2 regions of the Sphaerochaeta sp. genome follow, and region 2 is predicted to be linked to the other one. Evidence: riboswitches for the same ligand, from Rfam matches in the RefSeq annotation. Region 2 holds a riboswitch; the other holds the start of a gene.
The links. Region 2 has a riboswitch for cobalamin ahead of AB7C91_RS00335 (ribonucleoside triphosphate reductase). Riboswitches for the same ligand answer to the same signal wherever they lie in the genome.
Positions count from the first base shown of each region.

Region 1: another riboswitch for cobalamin. It lies ahead of AB7C91_RS01105 (ABC transporter substrate-binding protein); the one in region 2 lies ahead of AB7C91_RS00335 (ribonucleoside triphosphate reductase).

Region 1 is NZ_JBFWIJ010000002.1:69,872-73,923, reverse strand. It holds gene AB7C91_RS01110 (iron ABC transporter permease) at 1-845, opposite strand, end outside; gene AB7C91_RS01105 (ABC transporter substrate-binding protein) at 842-1,714, opposite strand; cobalamin riboswitch at 1,767-1,925, opposite strand; gene rnhA (ribonuclease HI) at 1,996-2,445, shown strand; gene AB7C91_RS01095 (chromate transporter) at 2,442-2,996, shown strand; gene AB7C91_RS01090 (chromate transporter) at 2,993-3,538, shown strand; gene AB7C91_RS01085 (hypothetical protein) at 3,483-4,052, opposite strand, start outside.
Region 2 is NZ_JBFWIJ010000001.1:84,666-88,717, forward strand. It holds gene AB7C91_RS00330 (anaerobic ribonucleoside-triphosphate reductase activating protein) at 1-79, opposite strand, end outside; gene AB7C91_RS00335 (ribonucleoside triphosphate reductase) at 76-2,151, opposite strand; cobalamin riboswitch at 2,228-2,394, opposite strand; gene jag (RNA-binding cell elongation regulator Jag/EloR) at 2,488-3,174, opposite strand; gene yidC (membrane protein insertase YidC) at 3,227-4,052, opposite strand, start outside.

The DNA.
Region 1 (4,052 bases), on a different contig from region 2:
AATCCTCCCATAAGCGCGGAAGGGAACAACAGCCGCTGATGTTTCGGTCCTACGAGCAATCGGGTGACATGGGGGGCCATCAGACCGATGAACCCGATCACTCCGTAATATGAAGTGCATAATGCACTCGCAAGCGAAGCAACCAACAAAAGTGCAAGCCGTGTTTTTCGAACCGAAAGGCCGGTGCTCTGTGCCGAGCCTTCATCAAGCAGCAGGATATCCAGCTTGCTGTGTTGCATACGGAGTACGGAAAAAACCAAGAAGGACGTGCAAGCGAGGATGAATACCTGATTCCAGGTACTGGAAGAGAAACTGCCGAGCGTCCAGAACAGGATGCGCTGGTATTGCTCCTTGTGGAGGAACATCAACAACGTCATGCCCGCTGAAAGCAGATAATTGACGGCGACTCCAGTGAGCAGTAGTGTTGTTTGGCTGCTTCGTCTTCGCATTGCCAGGCCGAAGATGAACAAGGTCGTCAGGATGGCGCCGAGAAGTGCACTCAGCGGAAAGCCCAATACAGGGGCCAGACCTAGGAAAAGCGCAACGGCAACTCCGAACGAGGCGCCCGAACTCACCCCGAGAATGAAGGGGTCCGCCATAGGATTATGCAATGCTGCTTGGAACACCGCTCCACTGAGGCCGAGAACCGCACCACTCAGAAATGATGAGAAAATACGGGGAAGCCGGAGCTGAAAAATGATGTATCCTTGGTTTCCTGATAAAACATGTCCAGAAAAGAGGGAAAGTATTTCCCCCACGCTGATATGAGATGGCCCCAACGCAAGGGAGAAAAGCATCAGCAGAATACTGCCGATAACCAGGGCAAAACGTAACGTCCATCTCATTTGCCGAGCTCCGGATGAATCACCGAGGCAAGCGAAGCCAGGGCTTGGGCGCTTCTCGGCCCTTGACGGCTGATCAAATCGGCATCAATCAGGCGTATTTCACCCTGTAAGTCTGAATAGGGTTTCATAGCGGTGAATTCTGCAATGGTTTGTGTACCGCTTTCACCCCAGCGCGGGCTGATCAGCAAAAGATCAGGATCCTTCTCCATGAGCAATTCTTTGCTGTATGTCCAATTCTTTGCATCCTTTGCAACATTGGATCCACCAGCGAGTTCTATCATATCCCCAAAAAACGTGTCACCGGTGGCAGTCGAATCGAATCCTCCGAAATCAATGACGGCATACACGCTAGGCTTTGGAAGATTCTGCACACTCATCACCACTTGGTGTACGGTGTTTTGCATCGAGAGAATCATCAGTTCCGCTTGTTCCTGCCTACCCACTGCTTCACCGATATCCCTGATCAAGTCGTATGTACCTTGGAATGTCTGTTGGGTGTTCAACTGCAATACCGCAATGCCAGCTTTTTGGATGGAAGCAAGAAACTGGTCATCAACGAATGCGCTGCTGATCACCAGCGTAGGATTCAGGGAAAGCAGGGTTTCAAGCGATGGGTTGTACAAGGTTCCGACCGAGGGTAGGGCGAGCACCTGATTCGGGTAATTGCAGTAATCACTTCGTCCTACGACTGACGAACCAGCACCCAAAGCAAACAACGTTTCGGTGACGTTCGGAGATAAACTGACGATGCGCATGCCATGGTCGGTGTGCGGTTTTTCTTGTATTGCCTGTGCTTTCAACGGGGAGAAGAGCAGACTGAGCAACATTGCAAGCAGGAGGAACTGGTGTGCTGGACGATGATTGAACATAAAGCCCCTTGTCAACGGGCATGCAACATACCCTGGCCTATACTCCGTAGGTCGTCGGAAATTATCCAAGTCAGGTCTCCTGGCTCAGGCATACCCGGTAGCTGCGACTTCCCACATTCCTGCAGTGTCATAATGCATCCACCCAGCCCGTACAGTGGCGGGACCGCAGGGGCTTTTCCCCCTTTCCCTTGGCTTGGACACTTTATCGTACGGAGTTGTTTGGGTGCTGTCAAGCTTGACTGTGGTTGACCTGAAATCGGGGGTATATTACTATCCGGTCTATGATGTATACAGAAATTGAGATTTACACCGATGGAGGATGTCTGGGGAATCCCGGTCCTGGTGGTTGGGCGTATGTTTTGCAGGTAGACGGTACGTTTGCGAAGGAAGAGAGCGGTGCTGAAGAAGCGACGACGAACAACCGGATGGAACTAACCGCAGTCATCAAGGCGCTTCAAACCTGTCAAGGGTATGAGGCCAAGAAAATCATCATCAATACCGACAGCCAGTATGTGAAGAACGGCATTACCAGCTGGATCAAGAAATGGAAAACCAATGGATGGCGGACCGCTTCCAAGGACCCGGTGAAGAACAAGGAATATTGGGTGGCCTTGGATGCATTGAATGCTTCGCTCCCCGTGTATTGGAATTGGGTGAAGGGGCATGCTGGCATCGAAGGCAATGAACGGTGCGACCAACTGGTCCGACAGGCGATGGAAGCATTGGTATGAACCACCATACCGCTACGCTTTGGCAACTCTATACGGCATTTCTGAAAATCGGGGGATTCACGTTCGGTGGGGGGTATGCCATGCTGCCCATCCTCCAGCGGGAAGTCATCACCAACCATGGTTGGGTCACCGAGGAAGAAGTGCTGGATATCTATGCCATCGGCCAATGCACCCCCGGCATCATTGCGGTGAATACCGCGACCATGATCGGATACCGGACCAGGGGCGTCCTCGGTGCAATCGTGGCGACCCTCGGGGAAGTGACCCCGTCGCTTGTGATCATCTCCCTGCTTTCCACTTTGTTGGTGCACCTGCAGGATTCGATATGGGTACAACGGGCATTCGGTGGTATCAGAGTGGCGGTCTGTGCCTTGGTCGTCCAATCGATCATCTCCCTTTCCAAGAAAAGTCTCATAGACATCCCCACCATCCTCTTGTATCTGGCAACCATCACGGCAACCTTGCTGCTCAAGCTCTCTCCCCTATGGATCATTCCCTTGTCCATACTGTTCGGCCTGTCCGTCCAAGCCGGGAAACGGAGAAAAAGATGATCTACCTTGCCTTGTACTGGGAGTTTTTTAAAATTGGATTGTTCTCGATCGGCGGCGGATTGGCGACCCTTCCGTTTCTCTCCGCTTTGGCGGAAACCCATCCGCAATGGCTGAGTGCCCGACAAATCGCCGATATGATTGCCGTCAGTGAATCGACACCGGGGCCAATCGGCATCAATATGGCGACATTTGCCGGGTATCAGGCGTCGGGCCTGCTCGGAGGCGTTGTCGCAACCCTGGGGGAAATCACCCCGAGTGTCATCATCATTATTCTGATCGCGCGTTTCTTGACCCAGTTTGACAAAAACCAACGAGTGAAGGATGCATTCTATGGGTTGCGGGCTGCGGTCGTCGGTCTTATCAGTTTTGCCGCGTTGAAGCTGCTGGGGATCATCATTCTCAAGGAAGGCTCATTACGAGTTGAGGAAACAATCCTCACTGTTCTCATGGTGGTCTTGGTGCTTTCCTTCAAAAAGGTGCATCCCTTTATTTGGATTGTGGTTGGAGCTCTGCTGGGGCTTGTGTTCCAGCTTCCTTCGTAAGATAGTTCAGGGCATATGCATACCAACTCTGCTTTCCTTCCAATTCGGTCAGCACCTGAAGTGCCTTCTGTTCGGTTTGGGGATGGGAGAGCAGTGTGAGGGCAAGGTTTTTGGCCGTTTCGTTCTCGTTCCATGCGACAGCCTGCTCCATGACCGCCTGCTGCAAGGTGTATGAGCCGGGATCCAAGGCAAAAACCTGCTGATAGACGGCAAGCGCTTTCTTGTAAGCCTTTTGCGTGGCATATGCGCGTGCTTTGAGCAGGAGGAATTCCGTATGGAAGGGGAAATCGGAAAAAGCCTTGTCGCTTTGGACGATCACTTCATCCAACGATGCATCCAAAAGCAGGCTGAGTATCTGATTGTAACGGTATTCGGCAGAATCATGCTGTGCTGATGCAGCTTTTCCATACTGGTAGGCTGCCTGACTATAGAGGCCTTCGGCGAAGGCCTCTGATCCCAAATATGCAGCAGCCCGTGCCTTTTGGAGTTGGCACGAGCTGAACAAGAAAAGGGA
Region 2 (4,052 bases):
ATCCTTGGCAAAAGAACACACAACTGAGAAAGCCTGGATAGTCAAGCACGGAAGAAGGTTCAACACCGCCGATAATCATGATGCATCATACCGGAAAAACAAACGTTGACGATGCTCCTCCTGTTTTCCAGGATGAAAATCCTGTTTCGGCCGCAAGTACCCCACCACCCGTGTCCATACCTCGGTTTCCTTGTTGCATATCGGACACACAGGAACCTCGCCGGTAAGATAACCGTGATCCCTGCACGTTGAGAACGTAGGAGTCAAGGAAAGATAGGGGAGCTTGTATCTGCTGAAGATGGTACGAATCAGGTGTTTTGCGATCTGTGCATCCTCAATCCTCTGATCAAGATAGAGATGAAGAACCGTACCTCCGGTATATTGGCACTGCAGATCATCCTGCTTTTCCAAGGTTTCGAAGATATCATGGGTATAGCCTACCGGCAATTGGGAGGAATTGGTGTAATAATGCACCCTCTCTCCGGCGGTAATGATATCCGGATGGGTCTGGACATCCAGATTGGCCAGCCGATAGCTTGCCCCCTCTGCAGGAGTAGCTTCCAAATTATAGAAATTTCCTGTTTCCTGTTGGAACTGTGTGATGATATCCCGGAGTACCTCCAGCACGTGAAGCCCAAATTTCTGCCCTCTGTCGGTTGTAAGTGATCCTTCCATTCCGAATAGGTTCAGGCAGGCCTCCTCCATACCCACCAATCCGATGGTACTGAAATGATTCGCCCAATACCGGCCCTGCTTCTGTTTCACGTCGGAAAGATAAAAACGGCTGAACGGATACATACCCCGCTCGGTTTCAGCTTCCAGAATCTTCCGCTTTATCTCCAGACTCTCCTTCGCCGTCTCTGCAAGAGCGGTAAGCGAGGCAAAAAAAGCCTGTTCATCCTTTGCCTCATAGGCCAGACGAACAAGATTGAGGGTGACGACGCCGATCGATCCGGTCAACGGATTGGATCCAAACAACCCCCCTCCGCGTTTTCTCAGCGCAGAGGTATCGAGACGAAGTCGGCAACACATGGAAAGGGCGTCCTCCGGGCTCAGGTCGCTGTTCAGGTAGTTGGAGAAATATGGTATTCCGTATTTGGCCGTCATGGCAAAGACGGCATCCACCACCTTACTGTCCCACGGGAAATCCTTGGTTATATTGTAGGTGGGGATGGGAAAGGTGAATACACCTTCTGAGGCATCACCCGCTTCCATAACCTCACAAAACGCCCGGTTGAGCATATCCATTTCCGCTTGGAACTCCTGGTAGACCTCTTTCTGTGCAGATCCTCCGCGAATGACCGGAACCTCGGCAAGCGATTTTGGAACGGTGATATCGAAAGTAAGATTTGAGAATGGACACTGGAATCCAACACGGGTGGGTACATTCAAAGTAAAAACGAATTCCTGTAAAGCCTGTTTGACCTCGTCATACCCGAGATGGTCATACCTGATGAAGGGTGCGGAGTAGGTGTCGAAAGAGGACCACGCCTGGGCCCCTGCACATTCCCCTTGGAAGGTGAAGGTTGCGTTGACTATCTGGCCGAGCCAGGACCGCAGGTGTCTGGCAGGTTTGCTCTGCACCTTTCCTTCCACACCACCGAATCCCTGGACAAGCAACTGCCGTAAATCCCAGCCACAGCAATAGGGACCGAAGAAACCCAAGTCGTGGATGTGCAGACTTCCCTTCTGGTGAGCTTCCCTGATTGAGGCAGGATAAATCTCATTGAGCCAGTACTGTTCGGTGAAGATTTCCCGGATGTAGTTGTTCATGCCGTTGATCGAGCGCCGGGTGTTGGCGTTTTCCTTGGTTCTCCAGGTCGTATCCTCAAGATACGAGGAAAACAATTGGTTGGTCGCCTTGATCAAAGCCTTGCCTTCCCGAATCCTTTCCCTGTCCCTTCGATACAGGATGTACGCTTTCGCTGTTGCATTGGCGCCGCAATCCATGAGCGTACGTTCCACCAGATCCTGGATGTGCTCGACTTCGACCGGTTTCGCTTCATCCAGATGGGAACATACGATCGAAGCAATCTTCGCTGCATCGACCTGTTCGTTGGCTGCATTCGCTGCCTTGGTGATTGCATTGATGATTTTCTGAACCTCGCAGAAAACCACCTGCCCGTCCCGTTTGACCACTTGCTGTTGCATGGGTTCCTCCCTGGGAGACAGGACAGATAAGGGGTGCGTTTGTATGCACACGCCTTCTGTCATGCTCCGTGACGGCGTGTCTGTACAGGCAAGGTCTTCTGGCTCTGGTTCATCGTCAGTGGCGCCTTCCCGAATTTCTTCAGTGGCAAGAGCCATTGACTCCCCATTACAGCGGCGGGACCGCGTGGGTTTTACACCCAACTTCCCTTTTCCTATACACACAATATATAGTGTTTTGTACCATGCGGTACGCTACAAACAGTATGATATGGAGTTTGGTTTGTCAAGAAAATTGTATAAAAAAGGGAATCAACTTGGATTCCCTTTTCTCATCACTCAATGTTTTTGGTTTGAGATGCGGATCTGTTTGTACAGCCCTTCACCCTCACTCTTGGTTTCCACACCACCGAAATCATTCAAGGCTGTATGGACCAAGCGTCGTTCATACGGGTTCATGGGTTCAAGCAGTCGGCTGCGTCCGCTTCTGCGAACCTGCTCAGCTGTCTTGAATGCCATCCTGATCAACTGTTCCTCATGACGCATCCGATAGTTTTCGCTGTCGACGATGACCTTGAGGTCCGGATCTATCTGTCCGGCATACACATTGGCAAGCAATTGGATTGCATCCAAGTTCTTGCCTTTACGGCCGATGATGATGCTGGAATTGTCACTTTCGATGTTCAACCCAAGCTTGCGTTCCTTGCGGAAGGAAACCGAGACGCTTCCCTCATACCCCATTTTATCCAGGATGGTTGCAACGAACGCAAGAAGCTTATCTTCCAGCTCGCTGTTGATCGGTGCATCCAGCTCAGGTCCATCGGAGTTGTCCTGCTCATAGGATTCCTCCTCAAGCTCGCTTTCCTCATCAAAATGGATTCTGATCTTTACATTGCTCTTTTTGAACAGTCCCTTGCGGACCGGTTCGACGATTTCCACATCGAAATCTTCACGTTCGATGTGCAGTTCGTCTATGGCTTTTGCAATAGCCTCCTGCTCGGTACGTCCTTCGAATTCTCTTGTCATATGATTACTCCGTTGGGGGAACGAGGTTCCCCCAGTTGAATTGGTATCGGTATCAGCGCTTTTTACCCTTCGGTCCAGGGAACTGCTTCACCTGTGCGGGGAGCGCTTCTCCCGCCTGCAACCGGTTCTTGCGGTTGGTGTACAGCTGTTGGAAAATGGACAGGGCATTCATCACCGACCAGTAGAGGATCAACCCGGACGGCGCACTGTACAGGACGAAGAAGAACATCAACGGCATTCCGTAGGTCATGAATTTCATCATGCTCTGCTGGCTTCCGGCAGTCGAAGCGTTCTGGGTTATCTTCATCGAATAGATCATGCTGACCGTATAGATAATGGGCAGCAAGTGCAGCTCATTGCCGAGGAACGGCAGGTTGAACGGGAACATGAACACGGTATCAGGCCGGGAAAGATCAGGGATCCAACCAGGAATGAACATGGCTCCGCGCAATTCGAAATGCTTGTTCAGCAGACCGTAGAATGCAATCAGAATGGGGAACTGCAGAAGCATCGGCAGACAGCCACCCATCGGATTGATATGCTCGGTCTTGTACAGATTCGCCATTTCCTCATTCTGCTTGGTCGGGTTATCCGGATACTTTTCCTTGATCTCCTGCATTTTCGGTGAAAGTGCGGACATCTTTGCCGTCGATTCCATACCCTTCTTGGAAATGGGATACAGGACCAATTTGAGCAGGAAGGTGAGGATAATGATACCGATACCGTAGTTGGGAATCACCTTGTACAACAGATTGAGGATCAACTTGAGGAAATTCTCAAGCCAACCGAGCCAGGAACTGCTGTCCAGAGCTTGTTCCAGCTGCAGGTTGGCTACACCGAAGCTGTTGGAGGCTGCGTCATCGTAGATGGCCATGTCA